DNA from 2 places in the Agrobacterium sp. CG674 genome. Region 1 is predicted to be linked to the other one. Evidence: predicted binding sites of a transcription regulator. Region 1 holds the regulator's gene; the other holds the start of a gene.
What was found. Region 1 encodes LexA, which represses DNA repair genes until DNA is damaged. Its sites were predicted from a motif close to TGTTCNNNNTGTGTTCNG; they were not measured.
Positions count from the first base shown of each region.

Region 2: recA (recombinase RecA) is a predicted target of LexA. The motif match lies at 5,121-5,138, and genes of this name have one in related genera.

Region 1 covers NZ_JBNWDZ010000003.1:230,806-238,101, reverse strand. Annotated here, with positions in the region: gene ACQZ51_RS10335 (pyruvate dehydrogenase complex E1 component subunit beta) at 1-1,113, opposite strand, end outside; gene pdhA (pyruvate dehydrogenase (acetyl-transferring) E1 component subunit alpha) at 1,132-2,178, opposite strand; gene ACQZ51_RS10325 (FtsB family cell division protein) at 2,332-2,649, opposite strand; gene eno (phosphopyruvate hydratase) at 2,798-4,072, opposite strand; gene kdsA (3-deoxy-8-phosphooctulonate synthase) at 4,296-5,144, opposite strand; gene lexA (transcriptional repressor LexA) at 5,388-6,110, shown strand; gene ACQZ51_RS10305 (glutathione S-transferase family protein) at 6,462-7,145, shown strand; gene ACQZ51_RS10300 (ComEC/Rec2 family competence protein) at 7,176-7,296, opposite strand, start outside.
Region 2 covers NZ_JBNWDZ010000003.1:498,725-506,020, forward strand. Annotated here, with positions in the region: gene ACQZ51_RS11630 (NADP-dependent isocitrate dehydrogenase) at 1-177, shown strand, start outside; gene ACQZ51_RS11635 (glutathione S-transferase family protein) at 285-911, shown strand; gene alaS (alanine--tRNA ligase) at 1,049-3,712, opposite strand; gene recA (recombinase RecA) at 3,904-4,992, opposite strand; gene ACQZ51_RS11650 (carbohydrate kinase family protein) at 5,240-6,178, shown strand; gene ACQZ51_RS11655 (pseudouridine-5'-phosphate glycosidase) at 6,209-7,132, shown strand.

The DNA of each region.
Region 1 (7,296 bases):
CGCGATAGCCTTAATGGCGTAGGTCATGCCGATACCGAAGGAAACGATGGTAACGTCCTTGCCCTTGCGGTGAATGCGCGCCTTGCCGATTGGCAGCACGAAATCATCCAGCTTCGGTACTTCGAAGCTCTGACCGTAAAGAATTTCGTTTTCCAAGAAGACGACAGGGTTCGGATCGCGGATCGCAGCCTTGAGCAGACCTTTGGCATCAGCAGCCGAATACGGCATGACAACCTTGAGGCCCGGGATATGGCTGTACCATGCCGCGTAGCACTGCGAGTGCTGTGCGCCAACGCGGGCAGCAGCGCCAGACGGACCACGGAACACCATCGGCGCACCCATCTGACCGCCAGACATGTAGAGCGTCTTGGCAGCAGAGTTGACGATCTGGTCAATGGCCTGCATGGCGAAGTTGAATGTCATGAATTCAACGATCGGGCGCAGACCCGTCATCGCAGCGCCGACGCCGATACCGGCAAAACCGTGCTCGGTGATAGGCGTATCAATCACGCGCTTGGCGCCAAATTCCTGCAACAAGCCCTGAGTGATCTTGTAGGCACCCTGGTATTCGGCAACTTCTTCGCCCATGACGAAGACGTTTTCGTCAGAGCGCATTTCTTCCGCCATCGCATCGCGCAATGCTTCACGCACGGTCTGCGTTACGAATTCGGTGCCCTCTGGAATGTCAGGGTCGGCAGCCACTTCGATCTTCGGTGCGGCAGGAACCTTGGCTGCTTCCTTGGCAGCAGAAGGCTCTTCCGTTGCTTCGCGGGTCTTGCCACCAGCAGCGTCCGAACCGGAGTTGGAAGCCTCGGCCTTTGGCTCTTCCTTCTTGGGAGCGGATGCAGCAGACATATCATCTGCGCTTTCGCCATCCTGAAGCAGCACAGCAATCGCTGTGTTGACCTTGACGCCTTCGGTGCCAGCCTCGATCAGCAGCTTGCCAATCGTGCCTTCATCCACGGCTTCGACTTCCATCGTTGCCTTGTCTGTTTCGATTTCAGCGATCGCGTCGCCAGCAACAACCTTGTCACCCTCTTTCTTGAGCCACTTGGAAAGCGTGCCTTCCTCCATGGTTGGGGAAAGGGCGGGCATGAGAATCTCTATAGGCATGATGTCTCCCTTCCCAAATCAGAGCAGAATATCGGTGTAGAGCTCGGATACATCCGGCTCCGGATCGTTCTGGGCGAACTCCGCGCTGTCGGCAACGATGTCACGAACATCCTTGTCGATTGCCTTGAGTTCATCCTCAGAAGCCCAGCCCTTTTCAAGGAGACGGGCTTTGACCTGCTCGATTGGGTCATGTTCCGCGCGCATTTTCTGCACTTCGTCTTTGGAACGGTATTTCGCCGGGTCGGACATGGAGTGACCACGGTAACGATATGTCAGCATTTCCAGGATGATCGGACCCTTGCCGGAGCGGCAATGTTCCAGCGCCTCATCAGCGGCAGCCTTGACGGCGCGAACATCCATGCCATCAACCTGCATGCCCGGAATACCGAAGCCAACACCACGAAGCGAGTAGTTGGACTGTGCGGTTGCGCGCGCAGTCGATGTACCCATGGCGTAGTGGTTGTTCTCGACGATGTAAATGATCGGCAATTTCCAGAGAGCAGCCATGTTGAAGCTCTCATAGACCTGGCCCTGGTTGGCCGCGCCATCGCCGAAATAGGCGACGGACACACTGTCATTGCCGCGATACTTGTTCGCAAAGGCCAGACCGGTTCCGAGCGAAACCTGCGCGCCGACGATGCCGTGTCCGCCGTAGAAATGCTTTTCCTTGGAGAACATGTGCATGGAGCCGCCCTTGCCCTTTGACAAGCCGCCGCTGCGTCCGGTCAACTCAGCCATGACGCCACGTGCGCTCATGCCAGCAGCCAGCATGTGGCCGTGGTCACGATAGGCGGTGATAACCTGATCACCTTCCTTCTGCGACATGTTCATGCCCACAACGACAGCTTCCTGCCCGATGTAGAGGTGACAGAAGCCGCCGATGAAGCCCATGCCGTAAAGCTGGCCGGCCTTTTCCTCGAATCGACGGATCAACAGCATCTCGCGATACGCGTGGAGCTCTTCATCTTTGCCGAACTCCGGCGTGTTCTGGCCGGTAAATTCCTTAGCGGCTGTCTTTGCCGTGGTCTTGCGGCCGGATACGGTCGCGTTTTTTCGCGGCGCCATACATCCCTCCCTGAGTTGCCATTTAGAATGGTTGGATCGGATCGCACCATATGCAAGAAAACGCGAAGCAGCAATGGCATAAACGCATGGCTCGTATTCGCCCTAAGTGACTGCGAATAAATTAAAAAACGAGATTAACTGAAATTCGGTTAATCAAAAATATGTGTTCATGATGACGATTTCGTCGGCGCGCGACATGTTCAACTGATAGCGCGAGATCTCATCGATCATATCACGCTCCAGCGAGCCATCACTCATCAGCTCAACTTGGCGCTCCAGCGCCGTGCGGGCCTTGGTAAGCTTGGCCAATTCTGCCGAACGGGCGACGCGCTGCCTCTCCAGCTGCTCCGCAGCCTTCAGCCCGAAATCACCATGGATGGAATGATACCCGAAATAGGAGAGAAACGCGACCGTGATTGCCGGAACGACAAGACGGCCAAAACGTCTTTTCTTGTGATGCTTGGTCCACATACTCTGAAACAGCCTTCAAACGCGTTACTGAAGGCATCATAGCGACATATGCTTAACCATCCGTTGACCTTAACGCACGCTCCGACCGCAGCGCACAAAAAAGCCCGGCGTTAACCGGGCTTTTCGTCGTGTCATATCGATATCGAAATCAGCCGCGAAGAATGGAGCGGCCTGCATAGGCGGCCTGTGGGCCGAGCATTTCTTCGATACGGATCAACTGGTTGTACTTGGCCAGACGGTCAGAGCGCGAAAGCGAGCCCGTCTTGATCTGTCCGCAGTTGGTGGCAACCGAAAGATCGGCAATTGTGGAGTCTTCTGTTTCACCAGAGCGGTGAGACATGACAGCCGTGTAGCCAGCCTTGTGTGCAGTTTCAACAGCGTCGAGCGTTTCCGTCAGCGAGCCGATCTGGTTGACCTTGACGAGGATCGAATTGGCGACGCCCATCTTGATGCCGTCACGAAGGCGGGCAGAGTTGGTCACGAACAGATCGTCGCCAACCAGCTGAACTTTCTTGCCGATCTTGTCTGTGAGGTACTTCCAGCCGTCCCAATCGTCTTCGGCCATGCCGTCTTCGATGGAGATGATCGGATACTTACCGGCCAGCTCGGCGAGATAATCCGCCATGGCTTCAGGCTCCAGCGTGCGGCCTTCGCCTTCCATCACGTATTTGCCGTTCTTGAAGAATTCCGTCGAGGCGCAATCGAGAGCAAGCGCCACGTCTTCGCCTGGCTTGTAACCAGCCTTTTCAACGGACTTCATGATGAAATCGAGTGCTTCCGGTGCGCTCTTCAGGCCCGGCGCAAAGCCGCCTTCATCGCCCACATTGGTGTTGAAACCCTGCGCAGACAGTTCCTTCTTCAGAACGTGGAAGATTTCAGCGCCGATACGCACCGCGTCACGGATATTTTCCGCGCCGATTGGCATGATCATGAATTCCTGAAAGTCGATTGGGTTATCGGCATGCGCGCCACCGTTGATGATATTCATCATTGGGACCGGCAGCAGATGCGCGTTTGGGCCACCAACGTAACGATAGAGTGGCAGGCCTGTGGTTTCGGCAGCAGCTTTTGCAACAGCCAAGGAAACGCCGAGGATGGCGTTTGCACCGAGGCGCGACTTGTTCGGCGTGCCGTCGAGTTCGATCAGCGTCTGGTCGACATGGATCTGGCTCTCGGCATCGAAACCGCCCAGCGCATCGAAGATTTCCGTGTTGACGGCTTCGACTGCCTTCTCGACGCCCTTACCGAGGTAACGCTTACCGCCATCGCGCAGCTCTACAGCTTCATGTGCGCCGGTGGATGCGCCCGATGGAACCGCTGCGCGGCCGAAGGAGCCGTCTTCAAGATAGACATCTACCTCAACGGTCGGGTTGCCGCGGCTGTCGAGAATTTCGCGTGCGATAATGTCGGTAATGGCTGTCATGATCTCTCCCTTAGGATTGGAACAGTGTTTTTCAGGTGCATGTCTTAAAGCGCATGAGGGAACCTGTGAAGAAGTTTCAGATTCCGGCTTGCGATAAAAACACGTCGCCAGAGCGGCGAGTCGTTTGGTGGTCGTCTTCCGCTGTAGCCGATGCGGAAGAAATTACAATGACAAGCCCCGTCCTGCGCGATGGTTTCCTTCGACGCCTCTCGGCGCCGAACTATCAGGTGGACTTGGTGATATTGTCGAAAGCCAGAAGTTTTTCGAGAAGCTTCGGCATATCTTTCAGGTGAACCATGTTGGGGCCATCGGATGGCGCATTATCAGGGTCTTCATGCGTTTCTATGAAAAGACCGGCAACACCAACTGCCACCGCCGCGCGTGCCAATGTTTCCACGAATTCGCGTTGACCGCCCGTCGAGCCACCCTGCCCGCCCGGCTGCTGAACCGAATGGGTCGCGTCGAATATCACTGGCGCACCGAGCGATGCCATGATTGGCAGTGAGCGCATATCCGACACTAGAGTATTGTAGCCGAAGGATGCACCACGCTCGCACAGCAGCACATTGGAGTTGCCGCTGTCATTTAGCTTGGCCAGCACGTTCTTCATGTCCCAAGGTGCCAGAAACTGGCCCTTCTTTACGTTGATCACTCGGCCGGTCTTTGCAGCAGCCACCAGCAGGTCCGTCTGACGGCTGAGAAATGCCGGAATCTGCAGAATATCTATGACGGGCGCGACAATGGCGCACTGCTCTTCGGTGTGAATGTCCGACAAGACTGGAAATCCGAACTGCGCCTTCAATTCTGCGAAAACTTCAAGCGCCTTGTCGATGCCAATGCCACGCTGGCCCGAAAGCGAGGTGCGGTTGGCCTTGTCGTAGGATGATTTGTAAACCAGACCGATTCCCAGCTTGCCACAGAGTTCGGCCAGCGTTTCGGCAATCATGAAAGCATGGTCGCGGCTTTCCATCTGGCACGGACCGGCAATCAGGGAAAATCGTTCGGTGTTCGAGAAAGAGACCGCTCCAGCGCCCTCGCCGGCAATGACCTTCAGATTGTTCGTCGCACTCATGGTTTTCCCTTGGAACAAATGAAACAGTGCACGGGCATCACGCCCGATCTTAGCAACGCATGTAGCAGTAAGCCGACAGCGAGTCACGGTATAGGAGCGGTATTCGGCGGGATTGTGGGCAACGTTGAAACTCGTTTGTACTTTCACTGAGTTTTAAGGGATTGCAGAACACATATGGAACAGATAGTGTTCGTTCTGTATTTGTTTCCCGAATCTCCGCCTCGAATCGTCAAGGGTCTCTTCATGCTCACGCGCAAACAGCAGGAACTGCTTCTATTCATTCATGAGAGAATGAAAGAGTCCGGCGTGCCACCATCTTTCGATGAAATGAAGGATGCACTCGAGCTTGCCTCCAAGTCAGGCATCCATCGGTTGATCACAGCCTTGGAGGAGCGCGGTTTCATTCGCCGGCTACCAAATAGAGCCCGTGCGCTTGAGGTTATCAAGCTTCCCGAATCATATTCACCCCCAGAAAAGCCACAGCGCGGCTTCACGCCAAGCGTTATTGAAGGCAGTCTGGGCAAAGCTGCAGCGGTCGAACAACGGCCTCAGCCATCATCTTCCAACAGCAGAAACTCCGAATCAGTCAGCGTACCGGTCATGGGACGCATTGCAGCGGGCGTGCCAATCTCCGCCATCCAGAACAACACTCATGATGTGGTCGTGCCGATGGATATGCTGGGTGCAGGCGAGCATTACGCGCTTGAGGTTAAAGGCGATTCGATGATCGAAGCCGGTATATTTGACGGCGATACCGTCATTATCAAGGATACCAGCACCGCAAATCCCGGAGATATCATCGTGGCTCTGGTGGACGAAGAGGAGGCAACGCTCAAGCGCTTCCGTCGCAACGGCGCCTCTATCGCACTGGAAGCTGCGAACCCTGCTTATGAAACCCGCATATTTGGACCGGATAGAGTCAAGATTCAGGGAAAGCTGGTTGGTCTGATCAGGCGTTATCACTGATCAGCTTGGAAAGCTCTGCACGCGCGTTTCATACGGAGTCTTAATTCTGTTGCGCTCGCGGGGCCTCAAGTCACCACGCAGCGACAACAAGGATGAAACTTATTAGCCGGGTATCCATTCCACTGTGATTGTGTGCTTTGTAGCGGATTTCCGTTATAGCGGCAGAGATTTTGCATGGGAATTGGCTGCTGCGTTTAGAATGCCGTTTGTGACCCACATTGATCGCCAAGCTGGTTACGGCCATCAAATAATTTGAATGATGCCATCGCTGTGCATGGCTTTATGCAAGAAATTCTCTGGGTTATTGATAGTCTTCTTCTTTTTGATCGCTGCCTTTCAGGAGCGCTGCTCATGTATCAACTTTTCATCGCCAACAAGAATTACTCGTCTTGGTCACTGCGAATCTGGGTGCTGATGCGCACGCTCGGAATTGAATTTTCTGAGCGATTCATGCGTTTCGATGACAAGGACCATGCATTTTCGGAGTTTTCACCGACATCGAAAGTTCCATGTCTTGTGGATGGCGATCTGACCGTATGGGAATCGCTCGCCATCACCGAATATCTTGCGGAAAAGCATGATGGCGTTTGGGCAGCGGATGCCAAGGCCCGGGCCTGGTCTCGCTCTGCCGCTGCGGAAATGCATGCGGGCTTTTCCACGTTGCGCAACAACCATCCGATGAGCGTTGGTCTTAGAATACGGCCATCTTCCATATCCGAAGCATTGCGGAGAGATATTTCCCGGATCGACGCCTTGTGGCAGCAAGGGCTGGCAGCCCATGGCGGTCCATTCCTGGCCGGGGCCGAATTCACGGCTGTGGATGCGTTTTTCTGCCCGGTTGCGTTTCGGTTCCAGACATATGGAACTGTGCTGTCTGCCGCGTCTAAGAACTATATGGATCACCTCCTATCCCTTCCGGCAATGCGAGAATGGGAACAGGCAGCCCTTCTGGAACCGTGGCGCGATGATGCGCATGAGGCCGAGGCGCGGAATGTGGGGGAATGGCTAGCGGATTTGCGCGCTGTCACGTCGTGACGTGCAGCGGCACGTTCAGAGGTGCGATGGCTATGGGCGGACTGCGAGCAGGTGTTCGATATGGGCCGGAATTACTGTGTTGAAGCTTTTGTCGCGCCAGTCGTAATGACGGTGCACCGTCCATGGCCGATCATCGCTCAGCATGGCAGCT
Region 2 (7,296 bases), 270 kb from region 1:
AATGCCGAACTGGCAAAGTTCGCAGCAACGCTTGAAACCGTTTGCGTAGACACCGTCGAAGCCGGTTACATGACTAAGGATCTGGCGCTGCTCATCGGACCAGATCAGCCTTGGCTGTCCACAACGGCTTTCCTCGACAAGGTCGACGAAAACCTCAAGCTGGCCATGGCCGCCTAATTGGCCTTGCACAGACACTGATACTGAGAACCCGGCCACTGCGCCGGGTTTTCTTTTGAGTTTAACAGATGCCAAGCCGCATCAACGTCGAATAGGGAGAAGACACCATGAGCGACCTCACACTCTATACCAACCCCATGTCCCGCGGGCGCATCGTGCGCTGGATGCTGGAAGAAGTTGGCGCGACCTACAACACCGAATATCTGGATTATGCAGGCGCGATGAAGTCGGATGCCTACAAGGCCATCAACCCGATGGGCAAGGTTCCGGCCATCAAGCATGGAAACACAGTGATTACCGAAACTGCGGCGATCTGCGCCTATCTTGCTGATGCATTTCCGCAGGCCAACCTCGCCCCGCCTATCGCAGAACGCGGCACATATTATCGCTGGTTTTTCTATGCCGCAGGTCCGCTGGAAATGTCTGTGACCACGAAATCCATGGGTTTTGAGATTGGGCCAGACAAGCAGCGCATGGCGGGTTGCGGTGCCTATAGCGATGTCATGGATACAATCGAAAAGGCGCTTGAAGCCAACCGCTATATTGCAGGTGATCAGTTCACCGCCGCCGACGTCTATATCGGCTCACAACTTAGCTGGGGGATGCAATTCGGGACGATCGAGAAACGTCAGCGCTTCGTGGATTATACCGCCAATCTGAAAGAGCGTGAAGCCTACAAGCGAGCAACGCAGATGGATGACGATGCACTGAAGGCACAGCAAGCGGCTGGCTGAACCGCCGACATTTAAAGAGAAATGGGGGAGCTAAGACGCAAGTCCTACCTCGCCTTCGTCACCCTCGGGCTTGTCCCGAGGGTCTAAGCACATTCGATCATGCTACTCGTTTCCGCGGTGTCAGAGAACCACCGTACTCAGCCAGCCAAAGACGCCGATACAGCTTCAATCGCCGCATCTGCCTTGTCACCATCCGGGCCACCGGCCTGAGCCATGTCTGGACGACCACCGCCACCCTTGCCGCCCAGTGCTGCCGACGCCGTGCGAACGAGATCAACCGCGCTGAAGCGCGCTGTCAGGTCTTCGGTCACAGCTGCGACTGCGCTGGCCTTGCCGTCTTCGGAGACCGCGATCAGCAATACGACGCCGGAGCCGAGACCGGACTTGGCTTCGTCAGCAAGGCTCTTCAGATCCTTCGCATCAATGCCGGACAGGGTCTTGGCCAGGAACTTGACGCCGCCGACATCCTTCACATCACCAGCAGAGCCTTCAGAAGAACCGCCACCCATTGCGAGCTTGCGACGGGCGTCATTCAGCTCACGCTCCATCTTCTTGCGCTCATCGACAAGGCTTTCAACTCGGGCCAGCAATTCGGAAGGCTGAACCTTCAACGATGACGCCAAAGCCTTCACGCGCTCATCCTGCTCGGCAAGATAAGCGAGTGCGCCAGGACCGGTCACCGCTTCGATGCGGCGCACACCTGCACCCACTGCGCTTTCGCCCAGCACACGCACCAGACCGATCTGGCCGGTCGCGGAGACGTGCGTGCCGCCGCAAAGCTCGACCGAATATGGGCGGTTTGCCTTGGCACCATGGATGCCAGTGCCCATGGAGACAACGCGCACTTCATCACCGTACTTTTCACCGAACAGCGCCATAGCGCCTTCGGCAATGGCATCGTCAACGCTCATCAGGCGCGTGACGACAGGTGAGTTCTGCAGGATTATTTCATTTGCCATGTCTTCGACAATCTTCAACTCTTCAGCCGACATGGGCTTGGGATGAGAGACGTCAAAACGCAGGCGCTCAGGCGCAACCAGCGAGCCCTTCTGAGCCACATGGGTGCCAAGAACCTCGCGCAAAGCTTCGTGCAAAAGGTGCGTGGCGGAATGGTTGGCACGCAAGCGCGACCGTCTGTCGTGATCGACAGTCAGCTGCACTTCATCTCCAACCTTGATTCCGCCCTTGGAAACGGAACCGAGATGCGCAAACAGGCCCTCGCCTTTCTTGTGCGTATCAGAAACGGAGAACGCGCCATCGTCCGATGAGATGATGCCGGTATCGCCCATCTGGCCGCCCGACTCACCGTAGAAAGGCGTCTGGTTGACGACTATCTGGACGGTCTCACCCTCAGCTGCGCTATTCACGGACTTGCCATCCTTGACGATGGCCAGGACGACACCTTCTGCAGTCTCTGTGTCGTAACCGAGGAACTCGGTCGCACCGTGCTTTTCCTTGAGCTCGAACCAGACGGTTTCGGTCGCCTTGTCGCCGGAGCCTGTCCAGTGCGAGCGTGCCTCAGCCTTCTGGCGCTCCATAGCGCCGGTAAAGCCTGATACATCAACGCCAATTTCACGGGCGCGCAGCGCATCCTGTGTCAGATCGAGCGGGAAGCCATAGGTGTCGTAAAGCTTGAAGGCCGTTTCGCCATCCAGCATATCGCCCTTGTTCAAGGTTGACGTTGCATCAGACAGCAGCGAGAGGCCGCGTTCCAGCGTCTTGCGGAACCGGGTTTCTTCCAGCTTCAGCGTTTCGGAAATCAGCGCCTCGGCGCGTACCAGCTCAGGATAGGCGCGGCCCATCTGCTGCACGAGCGCGGGCAGCAGCTTCCAGATCAACGGCTCGCGTGAGCCGAGCAATTCTGCGTGGCGCATGGCGCGGCGCATGATGCGGCGAAGCACATAGCCGCGACCTTCATTCGACGGCAGCACGCCATCGGCAATCAGGAAGGCGGTCGAGCGAAGGTGATCAGCAATGATGCGGTGGCTGGCGCGGTTATCGCCTTCCGCCGGAACGCCCGTGGCCTCGACGGATGCGGCAATTAGAGCCTTGAACAGATCTGTATCGTAATTGTCATGCTTGCCCTGAAGAAGCGCGGAAATACGCTCAAGGCCCATGCCGGTGTCGATGGAGGGACGCGGCAGGTCGATACGCTGTTCCTTCGTTACCTGCTCATACTGCATGAAGACGAGATTCCAGATCTCGATGAAGCGATCGCCATCTTCATCTGCAGAACCGGGAGGGCCACCCCAGATATGATCGCCATGATCATAGAAAATTTCCGAGCAGGGACCGCAAGGACCGGTATCGCCCATTGCCCAGAAGTTATCGCTGGTGGGAATGCGGATGATGCGATCATCGGAGAAACCGGCAATCTTCTTCCAGAGATCAAAGGCTTCGTCGTCGGTATGGTAGACAGTCACCAGCAGGCGGTTCTTGTCGATCCCGAATTCCTTGGTGATCAGGTTCCAGGCGTGGGTAATCGCCTCTTCCTTGAAATAGTCACCAAAGGAGAAGTTGCCGAGCATTTCAAAGAAGGTGTGATGGCGGGCGGTGTAGCCGACATTATCAAGATCGTTATGCTTGCCACCGGCGCGAACGCACTTCTGCGAGGATGCAGCCGTGGAATAGGGACGGCTTTCCAATCCGGTAAAGACGTTCTTGAACTGAACCATGCCCGCATTGGTAAACATCAATGTCGGGTCATTGCGCGGCACAAGCGGGCTGGATGGCACGATCTCGTGACCGTTCTTCTTGAAGTAGTCGAGGAAGGTCGACCGGATTTCATTTACACCGCTCATCAGAAGTCCTTCATTTCCACGCGATCCCGCGGCCATAGCATAAAAAACACTGGCTTTTATCGTCCGCCACTCGGCCTGTCCAGCCAAACAGGGCAAGGACACAGCACAAATAAAGGCCGTGCGACACAATCGCACGACCTTTGATCTTCAAACACCAGAATATTGCCGAATTTTCCGTCCGGCAAAAACCATCATGCGTCGGGATCAACCCCATCCGCATCCGCCTCAGGTCCACCGTTCTGGAGGAATTTTTCAGCGATGAGGCCAGCATTCTGGCGCAACGCCAGTTCGATCTCTTCGGCCACGGCGGGGTTTTCCTTGAGGAAGGTCTTTGCGTTTTCACGCCCCTGCCCCAGACGCTGGCTCTTGTAGGAGAACCATGCACCGGCCTTTTCGACCAGACCAGCCTTCACGCCCAGATCGACAAGCTCGCCCGTCTTGGAAACGCCTTCGCCATACATAATGTCGAATTCGACCTGCTTGAAGGGAGGTGCCATCTTGTTCTTGACGACCTTGACGCGGGTCTGATTGCCCACAACCTCTTCGCGGTCCTTGACGGCGCCGATACGACGAATATCGAGACGCACGGATGCGTAGAACTTCAACGCGTTACCACCAGTGGTCACCTCAGGCGAACCGTAGGAAATGCCGATCTTCATGCGGATCTGGTTGATGAAGATGACCATGGTCTTCGACTTCGAAATCGAGGCGGTCAGCTTGCGCAGAGCCTGGCTCATCAAACGAGCCTGAAGACCAGGAAGGCTGTCGCCCATTTCGCCTTCAATCTCCGCACGCGGCGTCAACGCAGCAACGGAGTCGATGACAAGCACGTCGACCGCGCCGGAACGCACCAGCGTATCGGTAATTTCAAGCGCCTGTTCACCCGTATCGGGCTGCGAAATCAGCAAGTTGTGGAGATCGACACCGAGCTTGCGGGCATAGACCGGATCGAGCGCATGCTCGGCATCCACGAAAGCGCAAATACCGCCCTTTTTCTGCGCTTCTGCAATTGTCTGCAAAGCGAGCGTCGTCTTACCCGAGCTTTCAGGTCCGTAAATCTCGATGATACGGCCCTTGGGCAGACCACCAATACCGAGCGCCACATCAAGGCTGAGCGAACCTGTGGAAACGGTCTCGACCTCGACGATACTTTCATTGGAACCGAGCTTCATAATCGATCCCTTGCCGAACGAACGTTCGATCTGGGAAAGCGCCGCCTCCAGTGCCTTGCTTTTATCCACTGCTTTGTCCTCTACAAGACGCAAAGAATTTTGTGCCATCTGGAAACCACCTTTAGGTTATTGAAGCCGCACAGGCAATGAAGCTCTCGATGGCCGTTTTGTACTTTATTTGTTCTCATCCCGCAATGGGGCATCATCATATTGAAATCAAATATGGATAAGTCCTTTGTTCTACATTTGTTTTTGTTTTCAAGCTGTGGAAAAACATTACCTTGCATCAGGGTCTCAAAGGCTTTCAAAAACCGAATCGATACGCATTTGACGGCTGACATGGGGAAAAACGGCAGTGAATAAATTACTCGTTCTCGGCGGCGCACATATTGACCGTCGAGGGATGATCCAGACGGAAACCGTGGTCGGAGCAAGCAATCCCGGCGCATGGATGGAGGAGGCTGGCGGCGGCGGTTTCAATGCAGCCCGCAACCTGTCGCGCCTCGGCTTCCAGGTCAGGATTATCGCGCCGCGTGGTGGCGATGCGAATGGAGAGACAGTCGCCGCGGCGGCAAGAGACGCTGGCGTCGAAGATACGCCGTTCACATTCCTCGATCGCAGCACACCAAGCTACACGGCCATCCTTGAACGGGATGGAAACCTTGTTATCGCTATTGCAGATATGGAGCTCTACACGCTTTTCACCCCGCGCCGCCTACGGGTGCGGGCCGTGCGCGAGGCCATCATGGCAAGCGATGCGATTCTTTGCGATGCCAACCTGCCGGAGGCCACGTTGCTGGCTTTGAGCGTGGCTGCGCGCGCCTGCGAGAAGCCGCTCGCGGCCATCGCCATATCGCCTGCGAAAGTTGTGAAGCTTAAACCCGCTTTGGCCGATATCGACATTCTCTTTATGAATGAGGCAGAGGCGCGGGCATTGACCGGCGCTGATGTGGAAGACGTGCGAGAATGGCCGGAACTTTTGAAATCGCTCGGCCTTCGCGGCGGCGTCATCACCAGCGGTGCACGGCACGTCGTGGGTTTCAACGAATGGGAAACGGCCATTCAGCACCCGCCCCTTATTACCTCGGTACGAGATGTCACCGGTGCGGGAGATGCGATGGCCTCGGGTTATCTGGCCGCCATCAGGCAGGGGCACCCACCATCACAGGCGCTGCGATGGGGTGCTGCGGCTGCGGCCATCACCGTCCAATCCCCCAGCGCAACCGCCCCGGAATTAAACCAGAACACGCTCGATGCCATGCTGGCCCTTGTGCCACCGGCAGAAATGGTATGAACAGACCGCTGATATAGATCGGAAGAACCAATGACAAAATCCATTCCCCCGCTTTTGCCCATCGCTTATTCGACTGAGGTTGCCGCCGCCAAGCAGCGCGGCGCACCCATCGTCGCCCTCGAATCAACCATCATCACCCACGGAATGCCTTATCCCGGCAACATCCAGATGGCTGAAAGCGTGGAACAGATCATCCGCGATCAGGGCGCCATTCCGGCCACCATCGCCGTCATTCACGGCACCTTGCATATCGGGCTCGAAAAGCACGAGCTAGAGGCACTGGCAAAGACAACGGATGCGATGAAAGTATCACGTGCCGATATCGCTTTCGCCATCGCCGAGCGTCGCACCGGCGCAACGACTGTTGCCGCCACCATGATTGCTGCTGAACACGCAGGCATCAAGGTCTTCGCAACTGGCGGCATTGGCGGCGTGCATCGCGGCGCTGAAACGAGCTTCGATATCTCCGCTGATCTGACCGAACTGGCACGAACCGGCGTTATCGTTGTTTGCGCCGGTGCCAAGGCAATCCTCGACATTCCAAAGACGCTTGAGGTGTTGGAAACGAATGGCGTTCCTGTCGTGACCTTCGGATCGACGGAGTTTCCGGCATTCTGGTCAAGGGCGTCTGGCCTTAAAAGCCCGCTCTCGCTGAACAGCCCAGCAGCCATCGCCAATTTCCAGACAACGCGCGAACAGCTTGGCATTGATGGCGGCATGCTGGTTGCCAACCCCGTGCCGGAAGAGGACGAAATCTCCCGCGAGGAGATGGAGATCTACATCACCCGCGCCCTTTCCCACGCGGAGGACGACGAGATCGCTGGAAAGTCCGTTACGCCTTATCTGCTTTCGAAAATCTTCGAAATCACCGAAGGCCGCAGCCTGGACACCAATATTGCACTGGTCCGCAACAATGCCCGTCTGGCCGCAGAGATCGCCGTCGCACTTATCTGAGTGCTTGGCGATTAAGAAAGCGCGTCGCATTTGCTCAACACTGACCCCGCAGGATAATAAATTTTGCGGGGCCGCCTCAGCTGCATGCAACGTCTGAATGAGCGATTCGCTCTCTGAAAGGCGAATTTCGCGTAAGAAGCACGCAGCCGCGCACAAACACATGG